2 regions of the Cellulomonas sp. Root137 genome follow, and region 1 is predicted to be linked to the other one. Evidence: riboswitches for the same ligand, from Rfam matches in the RefSeq annotation. Region 1 holds a riboswitch; the other holds the start of a gene.
What was found. A riboswitch is a leader RNA that binds a small molecule or an ion and turns the genes downstream of it on or off. The one in region 1 is predicted to bind S-adenosylmethionine.

Region 1 (7,340 bases):
GCCTGCGCGACCTTGCGCTCGTCGAACGAGCCGCGGCTGAACGCGTTCTCGCCGAGGGCGGCGACGCGGTCGCGGACCTCCGGGTTGACGACGCCGGGCGCGGTCCGGCGGGAGTTGACCGCGTCCGTGGCGGTGAGCAGCTGCTCGTGGATGGCCTCGCGGCCCTCGGTCAGGCCCTCGGCCAGGGTGACGACCTCGACGACCTTCTCGTCGGCGAACGCCAGCCAGGTCTTCAGGGTCTCGTCGAGGTTCGGCTCGTCCGTGAGCGTGTGCGGCACGTGGAACAGGGACGTCGACGTGCCGACCGTGACGGCGGCGGCGCCGAGGCCCTCGAGCTGCTCCAGGACGGCCAGCTTGGCGTCCAGGTCCGCGCGCCAGATGTTGTGGCCGTCGATCACGCCGGCGACCAGCGTCTTGGTGGACAGGCCGGGGACCGACTCGGCCGGCGCGTGGCCGCGGACCAGGTCGATGCCGATGGCCTCGACGTCCGTGGCGGCGAGGACCGGGAACGCCGCGCCGAGGTCGCCGTAGGGGGCCGCGACCAGGATGGCCGGGCGCTCCGGGCGGGTCAGCTCGGTGGCCAGGGCGCGGTACGCCTCGATGACGGACGCGAGCAGCTGCTCGGCCGGGACGGCGACGGAGTCGGAGACCAGCGCGGGCTCCTCCAGCTGCACCCAGGTGGCACCCGCGGCGGCGAGGTCCTTGAGCAGCTCGGCGTAGACCGGCAGCAGGTCCGCCAGGCGGTCGATCGGGGCGAAGCCCTCGGGGGCGTCCTCGGTGGCCTTGGCCAGCGCGAGGTACGTGACCGGGCCGACGATGACCGGACGCGTGAGGACGCCGTCCGCGAGGGCCTCGGTGAACTCGCGCACCGGGCGGGTGCTCGCGTAGCGGAAGGTGGTCTCCGGGCCGATCTCGGGGACCAGGTAGTGGTAGTTGGTGTCGAACCACTTGGTCATCTCGAGCGGCAGGTCGTCGCCGCGGCCGCGCGCCACGGTCGAGTACCCGGCCAGGTCGAGGGCGCCGTCGGCGCCGACGACGTCCGCGAAGCGGGCCGGCACCGCACCGACCACGGCGGTGGCGTCGAGCACCTGGTCGTAGAACGAGAACGCGCTCGGGATCGCCGGCACGTCGGTGGCCAGGCCGAGCTCGGCCAGCCGCGTGCGGGTGCGGCGGCGCAGCTCGGCGGCGGTCGCCTCGACCTCGTCGGCCGTCGTGCGACCGGCCCAGAACGCCTCGAGGGCCTTCTTCAGCTCGCGGCGCGGGCCGATGCGGGGGTAGCCGAGCACGGAGCTGGCGGGAAACTTCGGGCTGTTCTCGGTCATGTGGTTCAGTCCCTCGGGGGTCGGGCGGGTGCCGTGTCCTGCGGCCAGCTGGCCAGGTCGGGAGCTGTCCGAGCTCCGCCGTCGAGGTGTGCACCCTCGAGCAGGTCAAGTGCGGCGTGGTGCTGGTTGAACGTGTAGAGGTGGACGCCGGGTGCGCCGCCGTCCAGGACGCCGTTGACCAGGTCGACGCTGGCCCGGATGCCCCGCCGATGACGGTCGAGCTCGTCGTCGGCGGATCCGAGCAGGTCGATCAGGTCCTTCGGTACCGGGACGCCGGTCAGCTCCTGCACGCGCAGCAGCCGGGCCGGGTCGGTGGTCGGGATGATGCCCGGGATGATCGGGATGGTCACGCCGGCCTCACGGGCCTCCGCGACGATACCGAGATAGTCGTCCGCGTCGAAGAACACCTGCGTGATCGCGAAGTCCGCACCCGCCTGCTGCTTGGCCAGCAGCGACGCGACGTCCTGCGCGCGTGTGCCGCCCGTGGCGTGGTTGCCCCGCGGGAACGCCGCGACCGCGACGGACAGGGGTCGCACGCGCGCCCGCACCGCCTGCGACGGGCTGTCCAGGCACCGCTGCGCCTCGATCTCGCGCAGGAGCTCGACCAGCTCGCCCGCGGTCTGCAGGCCGTCCGGGTGTGCCTGCCAGTCGCTCTGGTCGGTGGGCGGGTCACCCCGCAGGGCGAGGAACGACCGCAGGCCCTCGTCGAGGAACTCCCCGACGATCGTCGTGATCTCCTCGCGCGAGGTGCCGACGCAGGTCAGGTGGGCGATCGGGTTGAGCGACGTCTCCTGCAGGAGGCGGCGGACCAGCGCGCGCGTGGTGACCCGGGTCTTGCCCGAGGCGCCGTAGGTGACCGAGACGAAGTCGGGGTGCACCGACTCGAGCTCGCGGATGGTGGCCCACAGGCGCGGAGCCGCATCGGGGTTCCGGGGCGGGAAGAGCTCGAACGAGATCGTCGGGCGGTCGTTCGCGTTCTGCGCCCGCCGGGCGGTCGCGGTGTGCAGCCCGGGGGTGCGGGGCTCAGCCACGGCTGCGCTCACGGCGCGACCGGCCGGGTCGTCGGCACCGCGGTGGTGCGGGGACACGTGTCCTGTGGGGGCATGACTCACTCCATCGCCCCTGGCGGAAGCACCCACACCCTCGCGAGGAGGGGGGTTGCTGCGGCGTCGTCGAGCCAGGTCTCTCGGCCGCTCTGGATGGTAGGCGCGATGGTAGTCCGCAGATCACATGCTGGGCAACAGTGATCGACCCGTGAGACGTCGCCGTCCGCGGGAGCATGCCTGGTTCGGCGGCCGTCTAGTGCGGGCGGCGCGGGACCAGGTTCGAGGAGCGCATGCGGCTGCGCTGGGACGGGACGTCGAACCACGAGTTCGGCGAGCCGGCCGGGACGGACAGCAGCCCGACCTGGACGGCCTCGAGGATCTCTGCGTCGGGGACGACGTTGTCCGTCAGCGCCTCGGCCGCCGCGCGCGCGGCATCACGCCGAACGTCGGGGTCGGGCATCTCCGTCATGGCGGCACTGTAGTCCGCAGGGCGCGCGGTGCCGAGAGGGCGGCCCGCACGATCACCCGCCAGAAGCAAATCTCACCCGGCGAGCGCTCCGGTGCCGGCGGAGCCCCACGCCGACGGGCACGTGGCCAGGTGGTCGTCGACGACCCCGCACGCCTGCATCGCCGCGTAGGCGGTGACCGGGCCGACGAACCGGAACCCGAGCGACTTCAGCTCCTTGGCCAGCGCGCGGCTCTCCGGCGTCTGCGCGGGCACCCCGGCCCAGCCGGCGGGGCGCTGGTACCCCGTCCGGTCGGGCGCGTGCGACCAGAGCACCTCGTCGAGCGTGCGTCCCGCCGCGTGCAGCTCGCGCAGGGCGCGGCCGTTGGCGATCGTCGCCTCGATCTTGGCGCGGTTGCGCACGATGCCGGCGTCGGCCATCAGGCGGGCCACGTCCTCGTCACCGAACTCCGCGACCACCTCCGGGTCGAAGTCCGCGAACGCCGTGCGGAACGCGGGCCTCTTGCGCAGGATCGTGATCCACGCGAGGCCCGACTGGAAGCCCTCCAGGGCGAGCCGTTCGTAGAGGGCGTGCTCGTCGTGGACGGGCTTGCCCCACTCCTCGTCGTGGTACTGCTCGTACAGCGGGGTGCCGTCGCCGAAGCAGCGGCCGGTGAGCGGGACGTCGGGCGAGGTCATGCGTCGAGTCTGCCCGGCGGGGCTGACAAGTGGGCGCCGCCTGTGCACGCGATGGGGCTGTGGGCGGCTCACGAGGCCAGGGCGATGAGCCTCTCGATCCCGTCGAGGATGAGCACGGTGCCGAAGTCCAGCTGGTCGTCCTCGGGCGCGTCCTCCGGGAAGGAGAAGGCCCCCGCGTTCGCTGCCCGGCGCAGTGTGGGGTGCTCGTCCGGGGAGGCGAGCATCGTGATGAGCTCTCCCAGGTCCGGCGGCAGGGCTCCCCCGGCGGTGGTGCCGACGGCCGCGGTGCGCCCGGCGCCGCTCAGCTCCTCGCCGATCCGCAGCTGGTCCAGGGTGTGCGAGGCGAGCAGGCCGATGGCTCCCACCTTCTGGTGCTCCGTCAGCGGGGTGCCGTCGAGCGCCGAGAGCATCGCCTCCATCCAGGCGAGCCGCCCGGGCCCGACCGCGTGCAGGACCGCGGACGCGCGCGCCAGCCACGGGTGCGCGCGCAGGATCGGCTGCTGGACGGCGAGGACCAGCTCGAGCCGTTCCCGCCAGCCGCCCACCTCGGGCCCGAGCACGGGCGGCCGCCCCGACGCCCGGTCGGACATCAGACTGAGCACCTCGTCCTTGGACGAGACGTACCGGTAGAGCGACATCGTGGTGAACCCGAGCGACTCGGCGAGCCGGGCCATGGAGACCGACTCGATCCCCTCGGCGTCGGCCAGCGCGATGCCGGCGTCGGCGATCTGCTCGAGCGTGAGGCCCGGCCGGGGTCCGGGTCGGCCGGGCGCCGGTGTGCGCCACAGGACGGCGATCCCGGGTGGGAGGTCCATCGGCGCGCCCTCGGAGCCGGCGACGCGCACGGCGTGCCGGCGCGCCTTCTCCGCCTCGCGCGCGGCCTGCTGCTGGGCCAGGGCCGCGGCACGCTGCGCCTTCTCGGCCTCCCGGAGCTGCCGGGCCGCCTCCTTGACCGCCTGCTGAGCGGCGCGCTCCTGCTCCTTGCGCCGGCGCTCCTCCTCCTTGGCGGCGTCCTGCAGCGCCTTCAGCCGGTCGCGCTCGCGACGCTCGACCTCCTTGCGAGCGTCCCGGTCGGCCTTCTCGAGGTCGCGCCTGGCGCGCTCGGCCGCCTTGGCCTCGGCCCGCTCGGCCTTCTCGCGGTCGCGTCGCAGCAGCTCGGCCTCGCGGCGGGCCTCCTCGGCCTCACGTGCCTCGTCGTCGTCCACGGCACCTCCTTGACCCGTGATCCTACAAGTGTGTATGAAGTACACACACAGTTTACGCCATACACAGAAAGCGAGAGTTGCGATGACTGCTTCTGTCGTCGTCGCCCGGGGGCTGCGCAAGTCCTACGGCGACCTGACCGTGCTCGACGGCGTCGACCTCGACGTCGGCAAGGGGGAGGTGCTCGCCCTGCTCGGCCCCAACGGCGCCGGCAAGACCACGACGGTGCGCATCCTGTCCACGCTCCTGAAGCCCGACGGCGGCACCGCGCACGTCGCCGGCGTGGACGTGGTGCGTCAGCCGGCGCAGGTCAGGGCGGCCATCAGCCTCACCGGGCAGTTCGCGGCGGTCGACGACCTGCTGACGGGCACCGAGAACCTGCACCTCATGGCGAGGCTCGCGCACCTGGGGCGCGCCGAGGTGCGCACCCGTAGCGCCGAGCTGCTCGAGCTGTTCGACCTCACCGACGCGGGCAAGCGCGTGGTCAAGACGTACTCCGGCGGGATGCGGCGGCGCCTCGACCTGGCCGTGGGTCTCCTCTCCCGGCCGCAGGTGGTGTTCCTCGACGAGCCGACCACCGGCCTCGACCCGCGCAGCCGGAACGACCTCTGGGACGTCATCCGCTCCGTGGTCGCGTCGGGCACCACCGTCCTGCTCACCACGCAGTACCTCGAGGAGGCCGACCAGCTGGCCGACCGCGTGGCCGTCATCGACCACGGCCGGGTGATCGCGGACGGCACCGCGCGCGAGCTCAAGCGGGCGGTCGGCTCGGCGCACGTCGAGCTGCGGCTCAAGGACGGCACCGAGGAGCGCATCGTCACGGACGGGTCCGTGCCCGACGTGCGGCGGATCCTCGCCGACGTCGAGCGCCGGGGGATCGACGTCGAGCACTGGGAGGTCCGCTCCCCCACGCTCGACGACGTCTTCCTCACCCTGACCGGCCGGTCCACCGAACCCGTCCTCGTCGCCTCCCGGGAGTCCTGATGACCACGCTCGCCCCTGCACCTCCGGCCCTCGGCTGGACCGCGCACGACACGACCGCGCTGATCGGTCGGTGCATCCGCCGGTCGCTGCGCCAGCTCGACACCGTCCTCATGGCGGTGATGCTCCCGGTGATCCTGCTGCTCCTGTTCGTCTACGTGTTCGGCGGCGCCATCCAGACCGGGGGCGACTACGTGAACTGGGTGGTCCCCGGGATCGTCCTGCTCACCGCGGGCTACGGCTCGTCGACGACGGCCGTCGACGTCGCCAGCGACATGACCGGCGGCATCATCGACCGGTTCCGGTCCCTGCCCATCCGCTCCACCGGGGTGCTCACCGGGCACGTCGTCGCCAGCATGGCGCGCAACGCGGTCTCGACCGCCCTGGTGATCGGCATCGCGTTCCTCATCGGGTTCGACGCGTCGGCGACCGTGTGGGAGTGGGTGGCCGCGATCGGTCTCATCGGGCTGTTCGTCCTGGCGCTCACGTGGGTGGCCGTCGCCATCGGGGTCGTCGCGTCCGGGCCGGAGGCGGCCAGCGGGTTCACGTTCGCGATCCTGTTCCTGCCGTACGTGTCCAGCGCGTTCGTGCCGCCGGAGTCGATGCCGTCGGTGCTGGAGGCCATCGCGACCTACAACCCGATCACCCCGATCACCGACACGCTCCGCGGGCTGCTGCTCGGCACCGGCGCGGGGGACTCGGCGCTCGCGGCCGTGGTGTGGTGCCTGGGGATCTTCGTGGTCGCGCGGCTGGCAGCGGCTGTGCTGTTCCGACGGGGTCAGTAGGCGGCGAGCGCCTTCTTGATGCGGGTGGTCGACACCGGGACGGGGGTGCCCAGCTGCTGGGCGAACAGGCTGACGCGGAGCTCCTCGAGCATCCAGCGGATCTCCGTCAGCCCCGCGTCCTGCGGGTGCTTCGCGACGAGCCGGCGGTAGAGCGCCTCGACGTCCTGCGCCTGCCACGCCAGGTCGGCGTCGCGCTGCGGGTTGTCCGCGGCCTTGACCAGCCGGTGCCGGGCCGCCCGCAGGTAGCGGGTCAGGTGCGGGAGCCGCGCGGCGCCGACCTCGCTGACGAACCCGTCGTGCACCAGCCTCGCCGCCTGGGCGCGGATGTCCTGGGCGGTGGCCAGCAGGGCGAGGCTCGACCGGGCGCGGATCTCCGCGTCCAGCTCGCGCCACGCCGTCAGGACGGCGACCAGGTCGGTGACGACGGCGAACACCGTGTCCTCGAGGCGGTCCCGCGTCGTCGTGCGCAGCGCACGGTAGGCCTCCGCGGTGCGGATGTTCGCCGCCGGTTCGGTCATCAGGCTCTCGATCGCGGCGAGCTGCACGTCCCTGACCAGCGCGTCCGTGCTCGGGTACGGGCTCGCGGCGAGCGTGAGGGCCTGCGTGCCGGTCCAGCGCGTGGTGATCCGGGCCTGCGCCAGGCCGACGTCGAGCAGGAGCAGACGGCGCAGCCCGCGACGCGCGGCCTCGGGGCGAGCGGACTCGTCGGCCAGCGCGCGGATCGCGACCGACTGCTCCTCCTCGACCAGGGACGGGAAGGCGCGGACGCGGCCGACCTCGACGACGTCGGGGAGCTCCGGCAGGTCGGCGGGCCAGGTGGTCAGGCCGGTGCGTTCGATGTCGATCGCGGGCGCGGGCG
Region 2 (7,340 bases), on a different contig from region 1:
CCGGCGGACGGTGCGCCGGTGGACCTGCGCATCTTCTTCCCGAGCCTCGACGGCGCCGTGGAGTCGGCACCGCTCCTCGAGGGGTGCGGCCGGTACCCCTTGATCCTCTTCGCGCACGGGCACTGCCAGCAGGATGCCGACCACTACCTGCGGTGGTTCCTCATCCCGGCGTTCCTGGCGCGCAGCGGCTACGTGGTCGTGGTGCCCCGGCTGGCCGGCAACGAGGGCGGCAACAACCCGTCCGTGCCGGGTCATCCGGACGAGGCCACCCTCGACGCGGTGCTCACGTGGGCGCGTTCCGGGTGGGAGCACGCCGACGTCCTCCTGCCGCCGCCGGCCACCGGCGTCGTCGGGCACAGCTTCGGGGCGATGCTCGGTGCCCGCTTCGCCGTCGGCCGTCCGGTCAGTGCCTATGCCGGACTGAGCGGCGGGTGGCAGGACTGGTTCGGGGCTAAGCCGTTCCCACTGCCGTTGCTCGACATGCCGACCCTGCTGATGTGGGGCCTCGGCTTCGACCTGTTCAGCCAGCTCACCGAGGCCCAGTGGCAGGCGATGCACCGGCCGCGGCACCGGGTCGTGTTCGACGAGGGTGAGCACTGGGACTACCTGAGCAGCCAGATCGACGTCCCGTGCCGTCCGGGGAGCGGCTCGTGCTCGGAGATCGCCGCGGCGACCGCGGACCTGCTGACCATGTTCTTCGCCCGGTACCTCCCGCCGGAGCTCGCGACGAACCTCGCCGTCGAGGTGCCGTCGTCCCTGGTGCCCCCCGACCTGGACCTCACGCCGGAGCAGGAGTTCTTCGCGGGCGGGTTCCTCGGCGGCTTCCACCGGCTGGGCAGCCGGCCGGAGTGCGGCGTGACGGTCTCGTCGGACAGCGAGCGGCTGCTGGCCAACCGGCGCACGCGCGAGACGCACTCGCTGGACCACCCGTGCGCGTGGGTGTCGAAGATCGCTGCGCGCAACCGGTGGCCGGTGGGTGCCCGACCTGCCGGCTACCACTGGTGCGACATGTGCTTCCCGAGCCGCGCGGACGGCTAGCGCGAGGAGGCCTGCCCGGTCAGTCCGCGGGAGTGCAGCACGTGCCGCTCAAGGGGGGCGAAGACCACGAGCTCGATGACGATGCCCACCAGGAAGATGAGCCCGATCGACGCGATGACCAGGGACATGTCGCTGGTCACGCGGCCGAGGTCGAGGATCTGACCCAGCCCGGTGCCGAGGCCGGTCTGCACGATCAGCTCGGCGGCCATGAGCGAGCGCCACGCGAACGCCCAGCCCTGCTTCAGCCCGCCGAGGAAGCCGGGCAGCGCGGCGGGCAGGAGCACGAAGCGGATCCGCGTCCAGCCGGTGGCGCCGAGCACCTGGCCCACGCGCAGGTACAGCGGCGGCACCTGGTCGGTCCCGGCGAGCAGTCCGTTGACGATGGACGGGACGGCGCCGAGCAGGATGACCGCGTACATGGTCGCGTCGGTGAGCTGGAACCAGATGATCGCCGCCGGCACCCAGGCCACCGACGGCAGCGACTGCAGGCCGGTGATGATCGGGCCGAACGCGCGCCGCAGCAGCGGGGAGGCGGCCAGCGACACCCCGATCGCCACGCCGACGACGACCGACATCGCGAAGCCGACCGCAGCCCGCTGCACGCTGAGGGTGACCGCACGCCAGGCCGACCCGTCCTGGATCGTGCCCAGGAGCGTCTGCCACGTGTCCGCAGGGCTGGGCAGCGCGTACGGAGGCTTGAGCTCGAGCTGGTAGGCCACCTGCCACACGACGAGGATCGCGCCGAGCGCGGCGAGCACCGGCCAGATCGCGCGCCACGCGGCAGCCCATGCCGAGGTGTGGGCCGTCTCGATCGGGGTCTCGAGGGCGTCGAGCCCCGCGGCGAGGTCGTCGTCCGTCGTGCGCCGCGGCTGTGTCGCCGCCGGGACGGATGTGTCAGTGGCCATGGCGGGCGATCTCCTGTCGCAGGTCCTCGGTGATCTCGGCGCTGAGCCGGGACACGTCGGGGTCTTCGATGCGTCGCGGCTGGGGGATATCCACCGACCACTCGCGGGCGACGCGTCCGGGACGCGACGAGAGCAGGACGACCCGCTGTCCGAGCCGGACCGCCTCGCGGACGTTGTGCGTGACGAAGATGACTGCGATCCCGGTCTCGGTCCAGATGCGCGTGAGCTCCTCGTGCAGGACGTCCCGCGTGATGGCGTCGAGCGCGGCGAACGGCTCGTCCATGAGCAGCAGGTCGCCCTCCTGGGCGAGCGCGCGGGCCAGGGCGACGCGCTGCCGCATCCCGCCGGACAGCTCGTGCACCCGCTTGGGGCCGGCGCCGTCGAGCCGGACGAGCGAGAGCAGGCGCTGCGCCTCGTCGCGGCGCTCCGCGCGGGGGATGCCGCGCAGGCGCAGGGCCAGCTCGACGTTCCCGGCCGCGGTCAGCCACGGGTAGAGGGCCGGCTCCTGGAACATCAGCGCGGGCCGGCCACCGGGCACCTCGACGGTGCCGGAGACCGGCTTGTCGAGCCCGGCCACCAGCGAGAGCAGGGTCGACTTGCCGCAGCCGGACGCCCCGAGCAGGCAGACGAACTCGCCGGGCGCGACGGTGAGGTCGATGCGGTCGAGCACCGGCGGCCGCGACGCCTCGCCGAAGTGCTGGGTGACCCCCGTCAGGCGCGCCGCGACGGCGGCCGGGGCAGTGGTGCCCTGGCCGCCGACCGCCGTCACGGTGCTCGTCACTTGCCCGACGCCCCGAGGTCGCCGTCGGAGACAGGCTCCTGGTCGTTCTCGGCGAGCACCTCGTTGAGCAGGGTCAGGTCGTAGATCCCCTGCAGGTCCGTCTCGTCGGACGTGCCAGCCGCCACCGCGTGGTCGGCGGAGGTCTGCAGGCTCGAGGCGATCGGGTCGAGCGTGATCCGCAGGTTCGCCCAGGCGCGGTCCAGCACCTCCGCGGAGAGCGGCTTGCCACTGAGCTTCTCGATCACCGTGTTCGACAGGGTCTTGGCCTCGTCGGGGTTCGCCGCGATCCACTCGGACGTCGCGTACTCGGCCTCGAGCAGCTTCTTCACGGTGCCGGGGTACTTCGAGAGGTACTCGGTGGCGACGATCAGGTGGGTGGTGACGAAGTCGCCCTCGGGCCAGAGGTCCTTCTCGTCCAGCAGGACGTGCGCGCCGGCGTCGACGACGAGCCGGGACGCCCACGGCTCGGGCAGCCACGCGCCGTCGAGCTGCCCGGCCTTGAACAGGTCGAGCGTCTGCGAGTTCTCCTGCGGGGCGATCGTCACGTCGCTCGCGCCGCCGGTCAGTGAGGTCTCGAGGCCCTCCTCGGCGAGCCAGGCGCGCAGCGCGACGTCCTGGGTGTTGCCCAGCTGCGGCGTGGCGAGCGTGGTGCCGACGAGGTCGTCGGGGGAGTCGATGCCGTCGCGGACGACCAGCTGCGCACCTCCCGACGTCGCGCCCGAGACGATGCGGATCGCCTCGCCGTTCGACTTGGCGAACGCGTTGATGGCGGGGTTCGGGCCGATGAACGTGGCGTCGATGGCCCCACCGAAGAGCGCCTCGACGGCGGCCGGGCCGGCGTTGAAGATCGAGGTGGTGAGCTTCGTGTCGCCGAGCGCCTCCTGGTAGGTGCCGTCGTCGACCCCCACGAGGGCCACGGCGTGCGTCAGGTTGGCGAAGTAGCCGAGGCGCAGCTCGGGTGCCTCGGCGCCGGCGGTCGAGGCGGCAGACGGGTCGGTGCCGGCGTCGGCGGTCGTGTCGTCGGCCGCGGACGAGGAGCAGGCCGCGAGGGACGCGGCGAGTCCGGCGGCAAGCAGGACGCGGAGGGCGGAGGCGGTGCGGCGTGCGGGACGGGCGGTCATGTCAGGTCCTTGAGGGTCGCGAAGGGCGGGCGGGCGGTCGTCATCGACGACATCGCGGCGCCGGCTCGGTCCGCGAGGGCCGGGCGACAGAGAGCTGGGTGGACGCCATGAGGGCGTTTCCTCCGCGGGGGACGGGGGTGGTGGCACGCGCGTCACGCCGTGGGCCGTCGCAGATGGACGGGGGCCGGGCGTCGAACGCTCGGCCGAGGACGGGGGCCGCGTTCAGACGTTCCGCGGACAGCAGGGGCGCGCGGAAGCCATGACGACGTGACAGCACGTCGAGGCGGCGCGGCGGGTCTGCATGGGACGAGGATGACCGTCCCGGAGCCTGGGCAACAGGACCGTCTCTTATTGTGGACACAGCTGGTCGGAATACGAGACTCTTCAGCCGCGCACGTCGAGCCCCGCGTCCCACCCCGGTGCACGTCCGCCGGGGGGCGGGGCGCAGGCGTCGAGGAGACCCGCCTCGGCGAGCACCCAGGAGACCACGGAGTTCGAGCTCCACATGTCCCGGGCCGGTCCCACCGCGCGGCCCCACGTCAGTCGCGGCACGTGCGGGACGGCGGCGAGCACGGCCTCGACGGCCTCGCGGCGGTCACTCACCACGGTGGCACCGTGCCCCGTGGGGCCGGGCGGTCGGGTGTACCGGATCTCGTAGCGGAAGAACGGCAACCAGCCGAGCCAGCGCGAGCCGACCGGGCCGGTGGCGACGACCTCGCGAGTGGCCCGGCCCCACGTGGGTGTCATCTCGACCACGAGCGGGCGGCCGTCCACCACGAGCTCCAGGGCGCCGTGGTAGAGCGTCCGCGCAGGCCGATGCTCCCGAGCGGCAGCGGCCACCTCCCACCAGTGGCTCGTCCGGACGGCCACGTGCCCGCCCTCACCGACGACCGCCCAGGAGACCGCCACCTGCCATCGCGGTGAGGCAGTCACGGCCGCGTCGGGAGCGTGAGCGCGTAGAACGCGCTGTGCGGGTCCGGTACGTAGTCCGCGAACGGCGGGCACGCGACGAACCCGGCCCGTTCGTAGAGGCGGCGGGCGGGTGCGAAGTAGTCCTGCGTCCCCGTCTCCAGGTGCACGGTGCGGAGGCCTCGCTCCGCCGCCGCGCCCAGGACGTGCGCGAGCATCGCCGCCCCGATCCCTCGGCCCCGTGCGGCGGCGCTGGTCCGCATGGACTTGAGCTCGCCGTCCGTCGGGCCGAGCTGCTTGAGGGCGGCGCAGCCGAGCAGGCTGCCGTCGGCGGCGCGGGCGGTCCAGAACGTGATGCCGGGGGCCGCGAGCGCCGAGGGGTCGAGCGCGTGCACCGACTCGGCCGGCGAGGTCGCGTACATGTCCGCGAGGTGCTCCCCGAGCAGGCCGAGTACGTCGGGGCGAGTCGGGTCGTCGGTGCCGATCGTCACGTCGGTGGTCGTGCCCATGCGTGCGCGTGCTCCCTTGCCGGTGGTGGAGACGCCCATCCTCGCACCGGACGGATCCGTCCCACCATCTGGACTTTCGGCGCGGACCATTGACACGCCGACGACCTATGCCTACTTTCCCGACCTGTTAGGTCATGAATTCCAGCGACAAGCCCCGGCTTGCTGGGTGGCAACCCTCCTGCGTGTGGGGTGCCCCGGGTGACGACCTGGTCCTGCGCGAGCGTCCTGCTCGTGCCCGACAACGACGCAGCGCCCGCCAGGCGGGTACGAAGGGACGCACGATGAGCTCGGACCGACGGCCGACGACGGCTCTCTGGATCCTGCGCCCGTGCTGTCCCGGCGCCTGTTGTCGCTGACGACACCTCCCGCCTGGCCGGCCCCGACCGGCACCTGAGCGACTGAGCCGCGGTACCCGCGCCGCTCGACACACCTACGCCTGCACCCCCGTGCGCCGCAGCCTCCTGCGCCGGGGCGCGCCCTGACGACCCAGAACGGAACCTTCCCCATGGCACTTCCGGTGACCCCCCGCCAGCTGCACCTCGGTGTCGACCTCAGCGACGCCGGCGCGCACCCCGCCGCCTGGCGGACCCACGGCTCGCAGGCGCAGCGACTGTTCGACGCCGAGCGGCTCCAGCACCTCGTCGAGGTCGCCCAGCGGGGCACGCTCGACCTCGTCGTGCTCGACGACTCGTTCTCGTTGCAGCCGTCCCGGTCCACCACGCTGCGCGGCCGGCTCGACGCCGCGCTCGTCGCCGCGCGCCTGGCGCCGCGGTCGCGGGGCATCGGCCTGGTGCCGACGGTCGCGACGACGCACACCGAGCCGTTCCACGTGTCGAAGGCGATCGCGACGATCGACCACGTCAGCGGCGGTCGGGCGGCGTGGCAGGTGAGCTGGACCGACGACGAGCAGGACGCGACGCACGTGGGCCGAGGCCCGGCTCTCACCGAGGCGGGGGCCGTCGCGGAGGCCGAGGAGGCCGTGGAGGTGGTCACCGCGCTCTGGGACAGCTGGGAGGACGACGCGGAGATCCGCGACCAGGCCACGCACCGGTTCGTCGACCGGGCCAGGCTGCACTACGTCGAGCACGACGGTGTGCACTTCGCGGTCAAGGGTCCGTCGATCACCCCCCGTCCGCCGCAGGGGCAGCCGCCGATCGTGGTGCGCGTCGGCTCGGAGGCGTCGTTCGGCCTGGCCGCGCGGCACGCCGACGTGGTCCGGATCAGCGCGACCGACCGCGACGAGGCACTCGACCTGCGGCTCCGGCTGCGGGCCGCTGCGGCGGCGGCCGGTCGCGAGCCGGGCGACCTGCGGGTGCTCGTCGACGCGTTCGTGGTCATCGGCCCGGACCGTGCGAGCGCTCGCGCCCGGCTCGACCTGCTCACCGAGCTCGAGGGCGTCGAGTGGGACACCGGCTCCCTCACGCACGTCGGGACGGCACGGGACCTCGCCGAGACCTTCCTCGACTGGTCCGCGGTCGGGGCGGCCGACGGGTTCGTCGTGCGGCCGGCCTCGCTGCACACGGACCTCGACGTCCTCGTCGACAGTGTCGTCCCGCTCCTGCGGGACGCACGGGCGTTCCGGGATCGCTACACCGGTCCGACGTTGCGCGACCAGCTGGGCCTTGCCCGACCGGTCAACCGCTACGCGGCGATCGCCTGATGGGCGCCCGCAAGCAGATCCACCTCGGCGTCCACTTCCCGGGCGTCAACAACACCACCGTGTGGAGCGACCCGCGGTCCGGCAGCCAGATCGACTTCACGTCGTTCGAGCACCTGGCCCGGCGCGCCGAGGAGGCGAAGCTCGACTTCTTCTTCCTCGCCGAGGGGCTGCGGCTGCGCGAGCACAAGGGCCAGATCCACGACCTGGACGTGATGGGCCGGCCCGACACGCTGCCCGTGCTGGCGGCGCTCGCCGCGGTGACCGACCGCCTCGGGCTCGCCGGGACGATCAACACGACCTTCAACGAGCCGTGGGAGCTGGCCCGCCAGTTCGCGACGCTGGATATCCTCAGCGGCGGGCGTGCCGCGTGGAACCTCGTGACCAGCAGCGACGCCTTCACGGGCGAGAACTTCCGGC

Region 2: another riboswitch for S-adenosylmethionine. It lies ahead of ASD18_RS15765 (LLM class flavin-dependent oxidoreductase); the one in region 1 lies ahead of ASD18_RS02180 (methylenetetrahydrofolate reductase).

What each region holds. Positions count from the first base shown of each region.
Region 1 is NZ_LMFG01000001.1:457,967-465,306, reverse strand. Features, by position in the region: gene metE (5-methyltetrahydropteroyltriglutamate--homocysteine S-methyltransferase) at 1-1,322, opposite strand, end outside; gene ASD18_RS02180 (methylenetetrahydrofolate reductase) at 1,328-2,365, opposite strand; SAM riboswitch class I at 2,433-2,528, opposite strand; gene ASD18_RS02175 (hypothetical protein) at 2,622-2,837, opposite strand; gene ASD18_RS02170 (DNA-3-methyladenine glycosylase I) at 2,910-3,512, opposite strand; gene ASD18_RS02165 (TetR/AcrR family transcriptional regulator) at 3,581-4,717, opposite strand; gene ASD18_RS02160 (ATP-binding cassette domain-containing protein) at 4,800-5,699, shown strand; gene ASD18_RS02155 (ABC transporter permease) at 5,699-6,481, shown strand; gene hrpA (ATP-dependent RNA helicase HrpA) at 6,475-7,340, opposite strand, start outside.
Region 2 is NZ_LMFG01000003.1:145,018-152,357, forward strand. Features, by position in the region: gene ASD18_RS15735 (alpha/beta hydrolase) at 1-1,038, shown strand, start outside; gene ASD18_RS15740 (ABC transporter permease) at 1,035-1,943, opposite strand; gene ASD18_RS15745 (ABC transporter ATP-binding protein) at 1,933-2,658, opposite strand; gene ASD18_RS15750 (ABC transporter substrate-binding protein) at 2,721-3,845, opposite strand; gene ASD18_RS15755 (hypothetical protein) at 4,230-4,778, opposite strand; gene ASD18_RS15760 (GNAT family N-acetyltransferase) at 4,775-5,263, opposite strand; SAM riboswitch class IV at 5,394-5,514, shown strand; gene ASD18_RS15765 (LLM class flavin-dependent oxidoreductase) at 5,769-6,923, shown strand; gene ASD18_RS15770 (NtaA/DmoA family FMN-dependent monooxygenase) at 6,923-7,340, shown strand, end outside.